DNA from 3 places in the Pseudomonas cavernae genome. Region 2 is predicted to be linked to each of the others. Evidence: predicted binding sites of a transcription regulator. Region 2 holds the regulator's gene; each other region holds the start of a gene.
The links. Region 2 encodes FliA, which starts transcription of late flagellar genes. Its sites were predicted from a motif close to CTAAAGTTTNNNNNNNNNNNGCCGNTAA; they were not measured.
Positions count from the first base shown of each region.

Region 1 (4,519 bases), 750 kb from region 2:
GACGATCATCCTCGCTGCTGGCTTGTGCCTCGTTCAGCACGCTTTCGGCGTGGCGCACGATCAGGTGTTCGGGGAGGTAGCAGAGCCGGCAGTTCTTGTAGCCGGAGGCCCGCAGTTCGCTGATCGGATAGGCACCACCACCTCCAGAGGACACACCGACCAGCAGGCCCGGTTTGTGCGCCAGCTCGACCTTGCCGGCATAGAGGAAGAAGTTCTTGATCGCCGGGCCGGCCATGCCGTGCCATTCCGGGGCGATGATGATCACCGCATCGGCGGCCTGCAGTTGCTCGGCATACTGGCTCCACGGTCCGCTGTGTTCGGCGGGCCAGAGTGGTAGCGGGCCGGCGCCGAGATCGATGAGGCTGCTCTGGGCTGCGCTGGTGTGCTGCAGCTCGATCAGGCGTTGCCGCAGGTAGCGGGCGATCTTGGTCGACTGGCTGTTGATGCGGCTGGAGCCAGCGACGATGGCGAAATTCAGCATTCTTGAGGTTCCCTTCGAATGATGACGCGCAGGCTAATGCGGCGCAGCCGAGCGGGCAAATGGTGGGGCGTCAGGCTGGTGGTCGAATGACGCCAGCGGCTGTTCGGGAGCCTGGGGCAAGCGCCCCAGGGCAGCCAGGCAACTCGCGTTGCCGGCTGCTTTGCGGCGGGCTATACGCGGAACTGGTCCATCAGCCCCTGTTGATGGTTGGCCAGGCTGTTGAGCGACTGGCTGACGCGGGCCGACTCGTCGGCCTGGCCGGACAGCGACTCGGTGACGTCGCGGATGGTGGCGACGTTACGGTTGATCTCCTCGGCCACCGCGCTCTGTTCCTCGGCGGCGCTGGCAATCTGCAGGTTCATGTCGGTGATCACCGAAACCGCCTCGCCGATGCGGCGCAATGCGGCGACCGCCAGTTCGACCTGTTCGACACTGCCTTGCGCTTGCTGGTGGCTGTTGTGCATCGAGCTGACCACCTCGCGCGTGCCATTCTGTAGGCCTTCGATCACCTGACGGATTTCCTCCACCGAGTCTTGAGTGCGTTTGGCCAGGTTGCGCACCTCGTCGGCGACCACGGCGAAGCCACGTCCGGCTTCGCCGGCGCGAGCGGCTTCGATGGCGGCGTTGAGGGCGAGCAGGTTGGTCTGCTCGGCGATGCCGCGGATCACCTCGAGCACCGAGCCGATCTGCTCGCTGCTGACCGCCAGGCCTTCGACCTGGCTCATGGCACTGCTCATGTCGCGGGCCAGGGCGTCGATGGTGCTGGTGGTGCGATCGATCACGCCAAGGCCTTCGCGGGTGGCGTGGTCGGCGCCGCGAGCGGCCTCGGCGGCCTGCGCCGCACTGCGCGCGACATCCTGGGCGGTAGCGCTCATCTCGTGGGAGGCGGTGGCGACCTGATCCACTTCACGATATTGCTGCTGCATGCCGGAGCTGGTCTGGCTGGCGATGACGGCCGACTGGTCGGCGGTGCCGCGGGCATCCTGAACCGAGCGTTTGACGTCGGCGATGATCGGTTGCAGCTTGTCGAGGAAGCGGTTGAACCAGCCGGCCAGTTCGCCCAGTTCATCCTGCTTGTCGTAGTCGAGGCGGCGGGTCAGGTCGCCCTCGCCGCTGGCGATGTTGCGGAGCATGGCGGCCACATTGAGGATCGGCCGGGTCACGCCGCGCGCGGTCAGCCACATCAGCAGCAGGCCGAGCAGCACGGCCAGCAGGCCCATGCTCAGGGCGAACAGGCTGTCGGACAGGCGGCGGTCATCCAGTTCGGCTTCCAGCTTCTGCGCCGGACCGAGCAGCGCTTGCTGTGGTACCTCGAGCAGCACGCTCCAGGGCTTGGACTCGGGGATCGGCAACAGCGGCTGCAACACGCGCAGCATGCCGTCGTGGTGCAGGACCTGGGCCTGCCCCTGGCTGCTGAGGCTCATTAGCTCCGCGGCTTGTTCGCCATAGGCTTTACCGGCCGACTTACCCAGCTGTGCGGCATCGCGGCTATGACCGGCGAGCAGACCGGCCGGGCTGATGATGCTGACGTGCCCCTGGCCCTCGTAGAGCTCCTGGTTGGCCGCGAGGCTGAGCTGCTGCAGGCTGGCGAGACTGATGTCGACACCCAGCACGCCGATGATCTTGCCATTTTGCTCCAGCGGGAAGGCGATGCTGGTCATCAGGGTCGGCTGACCGTTGACGTCGTCGACATAAGGGTCGATCAGGCAGGTCTTGCCGGTGTCGCGCGGGCAGGTGTACCAGGCGTTGTAGGGCGAGCCGTTGTCGCCGACCGTGGTGTCGTTCAGCAGCTTTTCCGTCAGTGCTTCAGATTCCAGTTGGCCGGGCGTGCCTTGTGACCAATAGAGGGCGAAGCGGCCCTGGTCATTGCTGCCGAGCTCGGCCTGGTTGGCGAACAGCTCGTCTTTGCCGTCCAACGCGTTGGGCTCGAATACCACATAGAGGCCGAGCAGGGCCGGGTTGGCATCGAGGGCACCACGCACTTGACGGGTCAGGTCTTCACGCAGGTCAAAGGCGTCGAGAAAGCGTTTTTCCGCCTGCTCGCGGAGGAACAGAACCTGACGGGAAAACCCCTTGCCATATTGGTAGGCATCCATGAAGTAGCGCTGGATACGCAGCGATTGGGTCTCGCCGCGGGCCTGCATGCGCGAGAGGGCCGACTCTTCGAGCATCTGCGAACTGGAGGCCTTGACCATTTCGGCACTGCGTTTGGATTGGTAGAGCGACGCGCCCACCAGCAGGGTCACTATGGCGAGTAGACAGAGGCCGGCCAGCAGGGTGATTTTCCATTGGATGGAGAGACGACTGGGAAACATGCGGAGCACCTTCATTTGTCGGACTACAGACTCTCTATCGGCGCAGTCTGGGAATTCTTGACTTAAGCTTGTGCGCCGCAGGGCCACCAGGCGCTGCTCAGACGCAGCAGACTCAATACAGCAAGAACTGTGCTGAACAACCGCTTAGTTTCGTGTTGACGCTGGTCCACCTTTTAGCCGGTGCGAATGAGCAATTGCGTCATCTGCAACAGATTGTCGCGCCTATGCAACAGAAGATGTGTTGCTAACTACTGCTTAGGCAGTATTATCTTGGCTGTATTGCTGCCTAGACAGATATTAGCCTTGTCATGAATCACTACAGCCCCGCCGACTTTCCCTTTTCCGGCTCCATCGGCCACTACTTGGGCAGTGCCGCACTGCTCAAGGATCGGCTGCTGGATAGCCATTTGGCCTCGTTGGAAATCAGTGCCGCGCAGTTCAAGGTGCTGATCTACATCTACCTGGAAAAGGCCAACACCCCCGCAGACCTGTGCCGCCTGCTGTCGGTCGACAGCGGCTCGATGACGCGCATGCTCGACCGCCTGGAGAAGAAGGGGCTGTTGCATCGCAAGCCATGTCCAACGGATCGCCGCTGTGTGCGCCTGACGCTGAGCGCTGCGGGGCAGGCGGTTTGTCAGCAAACTCCGGAAGTGGTGGCCAGGGCCATGAACGAACTTGCCCGCGGGCTTAGCCATGACGAGCTGCAAAGCCTGCTCGGTCTACTGGAAAAAATGTTGCAACCGCACACCACGGCTGCGGCGGAGCGTTGACCATGTGTAGTTTCAACCGATTTACCCGCACTCTGCCTATGTCCGCGCTGTTGAGTTCGCTGCTCATGCTCAGCGCCTGTGTGAGTCCCAATGGCCTGGAGCCGCAGGGCAAGCCCCTGGATATTGCGGCCTTGCAAGCCGGGAAAAGTCTCTCCGGGGTGCCGCTCTCGCCTGCCAACTGGCCGCATCAAGACTGGTGGCAGGTGCTGGGCGACCCGCAGCTCAGCGGTTTGATCGAGCAGGCGCTGCAAGGCACGCCCGACCTGCAGATTGCCGATGCCCGGGCGCGTCAGGCCAGCGCCCAGGCCATGGCCGAAGATGCCGCGCGCTTACCGACCGTGACTGCGACTGCCAGCTATGCCGGCTCACGTTTGCCGGAAAGCCTGGTGCCGCAGCCCCTGGGGGGCAGCTTTTCGGCGGTGAAGTATCTGTCGTTGGGGTTCAATTACGATTTCGACCTCTGGGGCGGCCAGCGCGCCGCCTGGGAGGCCGCACTGGGGCAGGCGCGCGCCGCGCAGGTCGATCGGCAGGCCGCGCGGCTGAACTTGTCCGCCAATGTCGCGCGTGCCTACAGCCAGCTCGGTTACGCCTTTATCGCCCGCGATCTGGCGCGCGAGGAACTGCAGCGCGCCGAGCATCTGGTCAAGCTCAGCCAGCAGCGCATGGATGCCGGGCTGGACAGCAAGGTGCAACTGCAACAAAGCCAAACCCTGCAAGCCAGCGCCCAGCAGCAACTGGCGGCGACCGAGCAGCAGATCGACAGTGAGCGCGTCGCGCTCGCGGTCCTGCTCGGCCAGGGGCCGGACCGCGGTCAGCAGATCGACCGTCCACAGGTGTTGCAGCCGACGGCGCTAGCCTTGCCGTCCAACCTGCCGGCGGAATTGCTTGGCCGGCGTCCGGACGTGATCGCCGCGCGCTGGCGGGTAGAAGCGGCGAGCAAGGGCATCGAGGCG
Region 1 is NZ_CP032419.1:2,739,713-2,744,231, reverse strand. Features, by position in the region: gene D3880_RS12505 (NADPH-dependent FMN reductase) at 1-481, opposite strand, end outside; gene D3880_RS23505 (methyl-accepting chemotaxis protein) at 652-2,796, opposite strand; gene D3880_RS12495 (MarR family winged helix-turn-helix transcriptional regulator) at 3,105-3,566, shown strand; gene D3880_RS12490 (efflux transporter outer membrane subunit) at 3,605-4,519, shown strand, end outside.
Region 1: D3880_RS23505 (methyl-accepting chemotaxis protein) is a predicted target of FliA. The motif match lies at 2,831-2,858, and genes of this name have one in related genera.

Region 2 (4,519 bases):
TGGAGGATTTCTTCATCGGCGCCAAAGCTCATTGTGCGTGCTCCAAAAGGTTCAGCCAGAACCTAGAAACCCAGGCTGGACAGCAGATCGTCGACATCGTCCTGACCGGATACGACGTCATCACGCTTATCGGCATGAATCTGCGGACCTTCACCCTGGGATGGATTTTTTTGTTGTTTTTGTTCGCTACGCAGCTGATCGAGATCGTGCTCGATGCCGGCGAAGCGATCGACACTGCTGGCCATCAGCATCAACTTGAGCAGATCGCTCTCCACCTCGGTGACCAGCTGGGTGACCCGTTTGATCACTTGCCCGGTGAGGTCCTGGAAGTCCTGCGCCAACAGAATGTCGTTGAGATTGGCCGACAGCTTGTGCGTGTCGCGCTCGCTGCGGGCGAGGAACAGCTCGATGCGCTTGGCCAGATCGCGGAAGGCGTCGGCACCCAACTCGCGGCGCATGAAACGCCCCCAGTCGGCACTCAGGCGCTGGGCCTCGTCGCTGAGATCGTTGACCAACGGCGCGCTCTGCTCGACCAAGTCCATGGTGCGGTTGGCCGCCTTCTCGGTCATGGTCACCACGTAGTTCAGCCGCTCGGTGGCGTCGGTGATCTGCGAGACTTCCTGAGCATGGGGCATGCGCGGATCGAGCTGGAAGTTGACGATCGAGTTGTGCAATTCGCGGGTCAGCTTGCCGACCTCGTGATAGAGGCCACGGTCGCGCGCCTTGTTGAGCTCGTGAATGAGCTGCACGGCCTCGCCGAAGTTGCCTTTTTCCAGGCTTTCGACCAGTTCGCGGGCGTGACTTTTCAGGGTCGACTCGAGGTCACCCAGCAGGGAATCGTTGTGATCCATAGTGCCCTCGCGGCGGAGATCAGCCGTTGACGCGCTCGAAGATCTTCTCGATCTTTTCTTTCAGTACTTGCGCCGTGAACGGTTTGACGACATAGCCGTTTACCCCGGCCTGTGCCGCCTCGATGATCTGATCACGCTTGGCTTCGGCGGTCACCATCAGCACCGGCAGGTGCTTGAGGCGCTCGTCGGCGCGCACCGCGCGCAGCAGGTCGATACCGGTCATGCCCGGCATGTTCCAGTCGGTCACCAGGAAGTCGAAGTTGCCGCTATGCAGCATCGGCAGCGCGGTGGTGCCATCGTCCGCCTCGGACGTGTTGGTGAAACCCAAATCACGCAAGAGGTTCTTGATGATCCGTCGCATCGTCGAGAAATCGTCAACGATGAGGATTTTCATATTCTTGTCCAAGTCGACCTCCGGTCAGTCTTAAACGCCCCCGCCCCGGGGAGGCGCCGATCAATCGTGCAACTACAGCCCCAAATAGCGCCTCAGCGTGCGCGCCATTCGCCCAAACGTGCACGCAAACGCGCGGCACACTGGCTATGCAACTGGCTGACTCGCGACTCGCTGACCCCCAGCACTTCGCCGATTTCCTTGAGATTCAGCTCTTCGTCGTAATACAGCGACAACACCAACTTTTCCCGCTCCGGCAGCTTGCCGATGGCGTCCGCCAAAGCGCCCTGGAAGCGTTCCTCTTCCAGATCGCGTGAAGGTTCTGAGTGGGTACTCTCGGCGTCTTCGGCCAGCTCGCCATGTTCGCCGTCCTGCAACAGGTCGTCGAAACTGAACAGGCGGCTGCCCAAAGTGTCACCAAGGATGCCGTAGTAATCTTCGAGACTCAATTGGAGTTCGGCAGCAACCTCGTGATCTTTAGCGTCACGACCGGTTCGCGCTTCAATTTTCCGGATCGCATCGCTGACCATGCGGCTGTTGCGGTGCACCGAACGCGGCGCCCAGTCGCCCTTGCGCACCTCGTCGAGCATCGAACCGCGGATGCGGATGCCGACGAAAGTCTCGAAACTCGCGCCCTTGCTGGAGTCGTATTTCTTCGCGGCCTCGAGCAGGCCGATCATCCCGGCCTGGATCAGATCCTCGACCTGCACGCTGGCCGGCAGGCGGCCCAACAGGTGGTAGGCGATGCGCTTGACCAGCGGCGCATAGCGCTCGATCAACTGGTGCTGGGAATCCCGTGCCTGTGCCTTGTAGTACATACGCTGTCCAGTGGCTGCGATCATACGGCCGGTTCGGTAGACGGGTGCCGCACCAGACGCTCGACGAAAAACTCCAGATGGCCGCGCGGGTTGGCTGGAAGCGGCCAACCGTCGACTTTCTGGGCGATCGCCTTGAACGCCAGGGCACATTTCGAACGCGGAAACGCGTCATACACGGCGCGCTGTTTTTGTACCGCCTTGCGCACCGACTCGTCGTATGGCACGGCGCCGACATACTGCAGGGCCACGTCGAGGAAGCGGTCGGTAACCTTGGTCAGCTTGGCGAACAGGTTGCGCCCCTCCTGCGGACTGTGGGCCATGTTGGCCAGCACGCGGAAGCGGCTCATGCCGTGATCGCGGTTGAGCAGTTTGATCAGCGCATAGGCGTCGGTGATCGAGGTCGGTTCGTCGCACACCACCACCAGCACTTCCTGGGCGGCGCGGACGAAGCTGACCACCGCGTCGCTGATACCGGCGGCGGTATCGATGATCAGCACATCGAGGTTGTCGCTGATATCGCTGAAGGCCTGGATCAGCCCGGCGTGTTGCATATGCGACAGCTGCACCATGCTCTGGGTGCCGGAAGCCGCCGGCACCACGCGAATGCCGCCGGGGCCCGGGATGATCACGTCACGCAGATCGCATTCACCGCTGACCACATCGGCCAGCGTGCGCTTGGGCGTCAAGCCCAGCAGCACATCGACGTTGGCCAGGCCGAGGTCGGCGTCCATCAGCATCACCCGGCGACCGAGGTCGGCCAGGGCCAGGGACAGATTCACCGAGACGTTGGTCTTGCCCACGCCACCTTTGCCGCCGGTCACGGCGATCACCTGTACGGGGTGCATTCCCATGTTAGTTCCACACCTTGTCATGCTTCATTTGGCTGCTTCCGTTCTGTCCGTCGCGAGATCTAGCCGACCCGGCGCTGCGAGCTTTGATAGAGACCGGCGAACATTTCCGCCATGACATCTTCGCTCGGCTCTTCCGCGGTCTGCAGGCTGACGGCGCGACTGACCAGTTGATGGCTGCGGGGGACCTGCAGATCGTCCGGAATCCGCGGCCCATCGGCGAGATAGGCTACCGGCAGATGCTGACCGATAGCCAGCCCTAGCACCTCGCCGAGGCTCGCGGCCTCATCCGCCTTGGTGATGATGCAGCCGGACAGTCCGCAACGTTTGTAGCTATGGTACGCCGCCTTGAGCACCTGGCTCTGGCTGGTGGCAGCCATGACCAGGTAATTCCTGGCCTTGATGCCACGTCCCGCCAGGGCTTCCAGCTGCAGGCACAGGGCCGGATCGTTGGCCGGCAGACCGGCGGTATCGATCAGCACCAGGCGCTTGCGCGCCAGCGGCGCCAGGGCCTGGAGCAGCGACTGGCCGGGGTCGACCTGGGTCACCGAGACATTGAGGATGCGCCCGAGCGTCTTCAGTTGCTCCTGGGCGCCAATACGGAAGCTGTCCATGCTGACCAGGGCGACATTCTGCGCGCCGTACTTAAGCACATAACGCGCCGCCAGCTTGGCCAAGGTGGTGGTCTTGCCCATGCCGGCGGGGCCGACCAGGGCTATCACCCCGCCCTCTTCCAGCGGCTCTTCCTTCGGCGTGCGGATGGCCTGGGCCAGATGCGCGAGCAGCATGCGCCAGGCCTGACGCGGCTCGGCAATGCCGGCCACGCGCTCCAGCAGGCTGCGCGACAGCTCGGCGGGCAGGCCCATGCGCTGCAGGCGGCGCCATAGGCTGGCCTGCTGCGGACGGCGATTCTGCATCTGCCCCCAGGCCATGGAGCCGAGCTGCACTTCGATCAGCTCGCGCAGGCCATGCAGTTCGGAACGCATGGCCTCGAGGGCATGCTGGTCGGTGGCGGCAGCCAGCACCGGGGCGGCGGCGGCCGGCGCCGGACGCTCGGGGCGCAGCGGCGAAGCCAGCAGTTCGGGGGCGACAATGGATTCGTTGGCGAACAGCTGGCCATCCTTGAGCGCCTCACCCTGCTCACGGTAGGCCAGTTCCGCTTGCGCCGAGGCGATCTTCGCCTGGGTCTTGCGCAGCTCGGCCTCCAGCGCCGGGTTCGGCTGCAGCGGCGCGGCGGGCACCTGGTAGTCCAGCGCGGCGGTCAGCTCGACACCACCGGCGACCCGGCGGGTGCCGATGATCGAGGCGTCGGCGCCCAGCTCATCGCGAACCAGCTTCATGGCTTGACGCATATCGGCGGCGAAGAAGCGTTTGACTTGCATGGCCTATAAACCTCAGTTCTGTCCCACGGTGGCGACGATGGTGACCTGCTTGTTGTCCGGTATTTCCTGGTACGCCAGCACGTGCATGTTCGGCACTGCCAGGCGAGCAAAACGCGAGAGCATCGCCCGAACCGGACCGGCTACCAGCAGAATCGCCGGCTTGCCGAGCATTTCCTGGCGCTGCGCGGCGTCCACCAGCGAACGTTGCAGCTTCTCGGCCATGCCAGGC
Region 2 is NZ_CP032419.1:1,986,901-1,991,419, reverse strand. Features, by position in the region: gene D3880_RS09215 (chemotaxis protein CheA) at 1-32, opposite strand, end outside; gene D3880_RS09210 (protein phosphatase CheZ) at 63-851, opposite strand; gene D3880_RS09205 (chemotaxis response regulator CheY) at 871-1,245, opposite strand; gene fliA (RNA polymerase sigma factor FliA) at 1,338-2,084, opposite strand; gene fleN (flagellar synthesis regulator FleN) at 2,081-2,911, opposite strand; gene flhF (flagellar biosynthesis GTPase FlhF) at 2,971-4,290, opposite strand; gene flhA (flagellar biosynthesis protein FlhA) at 4,303-4,519, opposite strand, start outside.

Region 3 (4,519 bases), 1.9 Mb from region 2:
CCGCTTCAAGGACGAGGCCGAAGTGATCGCCATGGCCAACGACACAGAATTCGGCCTGGCCTCGTACTTCTACGCCCGCGACCTGTCCCGCGTGTTCCGCGTCGCCGAGGCGCTGGAGTACGGCATGGTCGGCATCAACACCGGCTTGATCTCCACCGAAGTGGCGCCGTTCGGCGGCGTCAAGGCCTCCGGCCTGGGCCGCGAAGGCTCCAAGTACGGCATCGAGGATTACCTCGAGATCAAATACCTGTGCCTGGGGTTGTAAGCCAAAACTAATGAGGGCGGATGACGCCAGGCGCGTCATCCGCCTATGCATTTGTAAAACCCGCGCGTCCGGCCCAGGCCCTTGCAGTCGATCATCGTATGCTGCCAGTGCTGCTTAACCAGGCGCATTTGTCCTTGAACTGAACCGCACGATGAGCGGCCAATGAGGAAACCATGAGCAAAACCAACGAATCCCTGCTGCAACGCCGTGCTGCCGCTGTCGCCCGCGGTGTCAGCCAGATCCACCCGATCGTCGCCGAGCGCGCGGAAAACGCCACCGTGTGGGACGTCGAGGGCCGCGAGTACATCGACTTCGCCGGCGGCATCGCCGTGCTCAACACCGGCCACCTGCACCCGAAGGTGATCGCCGCGGTGCAGGAGCAGCTGACCAAGCTGACCCACACCTGCTTCCAGGTGCTGGCCTACGAGCCGTACATCGAGCTGTGCGAGGAAATCGCCAAGCGCGTGCCGGGCAACTTCGCCAAGAAGACCCTGCTGGTCACCTCCGGCTCGGAAGCGGTAGAGAACGCGGTGAAGATCGCCCGCGCCGCCACCGGCCGCGCCGGCGTGATCGCCTTCACCGGCGCCTACCACGGCCGCACCATGATGACCCTCGGCCTGACCGGCAAGGTCGTGCCCTACTCCGCGGGCATGGGCCTGATGCCCGGCGGCATCTTCCGTGCCCAGGCGCCGTGCGCGCTGCACGGGGTCAGCGAGGACGAGTCGATCGCCAGCATCGAGCGGATCTTCAAGAACGATGCGCAGCCGCAGGACATCGCCGCCATCATCATCGAGCCGGTGCAGGGCGAGGGTGGTTTCTACGTCAACTCCAAGGCCTTCATGCAGCGCCTGCGCGCGCTGTGCGACGAGCACGGCATCCTGCTGATCGCCGATGAAGTGCAGACCGGCGCCGGGCGCACCGGCACCTTCTTCGCCACCGAGCAACTGGGCGTGGTGCCGGACCTGACCACCTTCGCCAAGTCGGTCGGCGGCGGCTTCCCGATCTCCGGCGTGTGCGGCAAGGCCGAGATCATGGATGTCGTCGCCCCCGGCGGCTTGGGCGGCACCTATGCCGGCAGCCCGATCGCCTGCGCCGCGGCGCTGGCGGTGATGAAGGTGTTCGACGAAGAGAAACTGCTGGAACGCTCGCAGGCCGTCGGCGAGCGGCTGATCGGCGGCCTCAAGGCCATCCAGGCCAAGCACAAGGTGATCGGCGACGTGCGCGGCCTCGGTTCGATGGTCGCCATCGAGCTGTTCGAGGGCAACGACGAGAGCAAGCCGAACGCCGAGCTGGTCACCAAGATCGTCGCCAAGGCGCGCGACAAGGGCCTGATCCTGCTGTCCTGCGGCACCTACTACAACGTCATCCGTTTCCTGATGCCGGTGACCATCCCCGACGCGCAGTTGGACCAGGGCTTGGCGATCCTCGCCGAGTGCTTCGACGAACTCGCCTGAGTCTCACCAGTCAGGCGTATTTGAGACCCGCTCCGGCGGGTCTTTTTTTGCCTGGAACAAGGCCTGCGACCAAAGCGCGATGGCCGGAACTGGCGGCGCGGGTAAGGTGCCGCCATTTTGCGGAGGCTGGCGATGAGCACGCTGGCGACCGGTGGCGGGCCGCGGGGCTGATCGCCGATACCGAGCCGGGGAGCCGCGGGCTGCTTGCCGAGCTGGTGCGCCAGGTGCGTGGCGATGCCCAGCTGGCGCATCTGCCGGCGAAGCCCGAGTTGGCCGGTCTGCTGGCGAGCAAGGCGGCGCAGATGCTGCGGCTCGGAGCCACGTCCGTGCAGCGGGCGCTGGCGCAGGTGGCGGACTGACCGGCGGGCAGCGTCAGCCAACGGCCAGCGGGCGGCAAAGTTTTCAAGTCGCCGTACTTGCAGCCGATCTACTGGAGACTTAGGTTCCGCGCGTCCGGCGTGGAGCCGTCGTCCAGCCCAGATTGCCTTCGAGGCTCCTCCGATGCGCCCTGCCTACGCCCGCCACCCCTATGCCGCCCTGCTACACGCCATCGGCCTGGGGGTGCTGATGGCGACCTACGCCCATTGGCAGCTGCCGTTGAGCTGGAGCATTCCCGCCTACCTGCTGCTGGCGCTGTGGCCATGGCTGGGGCCCTGGAAGGTGGCGGAGCACGAACTGCCAGCGCCGCAGACGGCGTTGCCGGCAGTGGCGGCGCCCTGTGCGGCCTGCGCCCAGCGCAACGCCCGCGCGGCGCACTGGGCCGGCGCGGCGCAGCAGTTGGCCGCCGGCCTGCAGGCGCACCGGCTAGGCCTGGAGCAGACCGGCCTGCAGCTGGACGCGCTGCTGCACCAGGAGCAGGCGGGCGGCGCGCGCCTCGGGCAAACCCTGGTAGTCGCGCAGCAGGCCAGCCGGCACAGCATTGCCGGTCAGGCGCAACTGCAGGAGGCGGCGACCCGCATGCGGGCGTTGGGCGAGCAGACCCACACCAGCTGCGAGCTGCTCGAGGGCCTGAATGACCGCAGCGCGCAGATCGAACTGGTCACCCAGGCGATCCAGTCGATCGCCAGCCAGACCAACCTGCTGGCACTCAACGCCACCATCGAGGCGGCGCGGGCCGGCGAGCAGGGCCGCGGCTTCGCCGTGGTCGCCGACGAGGTGCGCAACCTCGCCGGGCGCACGGCTGCGGCCACCGGCGAAGTCGGCCAGATCGTCGGCGACATCCGCCAGCAGAGCGCCGCCGTGGTCGCCCATCTCCAGGCCCAGGCCGAGCAACTGGAGCAGGCCGCCGGTCAGCTCGGCGACACCGCCGAGCACTTGCAGGGCGTCACCGCCTTGGCTGCCGAGGTGGAAAGCCAGCTGGCCGGGATCGGCGGTGACAGCGCCAGGCAACAGCAGCAGCTCGCCGAGCTGACCGCCAGCCTCGCCCAGCTGCACGCCAGTGGCGCGGCCAACCATGCCCATAGCCGCCAGTTGGGCGAGCACGCCGAGGCCGGACAGTCGCACGCGCCGCTCGCCGCGCTGGCCGACCCCGCCGGCATGGCGAATGACGATGTGCGGGTCGGTAGCCGCGACTAGCGTTTGCCGACCTGGCGCAGGCGTTCCAGGTCGAGGATTTCGATCTCGCCATAGGTCAGGCGTAGCACGCCCTGGGCTTCGAGGTCCTTGAGAATCTGGTTGGTGGTCTGCCGCGAGATCGCCAGCATCAGCGCCAATTGCTCCTGGGCCAGGTGGATCAGCCGGCGCTCGCCACTGACCTCGCCATAGCCCTCGGCGATCATCACCAGGCGGCGCGCCAGGCGTGGCGCGGCCGGCAGCAGGCTCATCTCCTCCAGGGCGATAAAGGCCAGGCGCAGCTTTTGGCTGAGCAGCAGGGCGAAGTCACGCCAGTGCTGCGGCTGCCGTTCGAGCAGGGCGAGCAACGCCGCCTGCGGCACGCTGAGCAGCACGCAGGGGCCGTCGGCGTAGGCGTCGTGGGTGCGCGGCTGGCCGTCGAACAAGGCGATCTCGCCGAACCAGTAAGGCGGCTCGATCAGGGTCAGCAGCGCCTCCTTGCCGGTCTGGCTGACCGCGCCGATGCGGATGCTGCCGGCGACCACCGCGTACAGCCCGCAGGGTTTGTCTCCGCGGCTGAACAGCCGTTGCCCGGCGTCCAGACGGCGCAGGCTGGCGGCGTCCAGCAGGGCGTCCTGCAGCTCGGCCGGCAGATGGCTGAACCAGTGGCCGCTGAGCAGCAGCGGGCGGTAAGCGTGGGCATCGGACATGCTTTCCCTTGGGGTTTGTCGGCTAGCTGACAGAGCGCGCGGCGCGCGCGGGGCATTATCGGCGCTACTAGCCTGCGAGGATAACCCTAATGAAAACCCTCACCGAGCACCTTGGCCAATACGCCGAGTACCACCGCGACCGGCGCAACATCGCCAGCCACTTCATCGGCATTCCGCTGATCGTCCTCGCCGTCGCCGTGCTGCTGTCGCGCCCGGGTGTGGAAGTGTTCGGCCTGTGGCTGTCGCCGGCGGCACTGGTGGCGCTGGCGTCCGCGTGGTTCTACCTGCGCCTGGACCTACGCTTCGGCCTGGTGATGGCCGGGCTGCTGTGGCTCAGCCTGTGGGCGGGCGCGGTGCTGGCGGTACAGGGCACGGCGGTCTGGCTGGGAGCCGGTCTGGGGCTGTTCGTCATCGGCTGGCTGATCCAGTTCATCGGCCACTACTACGAGGGGCGCAAACCGGCCTTCGTCGATGACCTCATGGGCCTAGTGGTCGGCCCGCTGTTCGTGGTCGCCGAACTGGCCTTCCTCTGCGGCCTG
Region 3 is NZ_CP032419.1:107,960-112,478, reverse strand. Features, by position in the region: gene gabD (NADP-dependent succinate-semialdehyde dehydrogenase) at 1-265, shown strand, start outside; gene gabT (4-aminobutyrate--2-oxoglutarate transaminase) at 439-1,719, shown strand; gene D3880_RS22970 (hypothetical protein) at 1,935-2,078, shown strand; gene D3880_RS22900 (methyl-accepting chemotaxis protein) at 2,221-3,294, shown strand; gene D3880_RS00550 (Crp/Fnr family transcriptional regulator) at 3,291-3,980, opposite strand; gene D3880_RS00545 (Mpo1 family 2-hydroxy fatty acid dioxygenase) at 4,070-4,519, shown strand, end outside.
Region 3: D3880_RS22900 (methyl-accepting chemotaxis protein) is a predicted target of FliA. The motif match lies at 2,121-2,148, and genes of this name have one in related genera.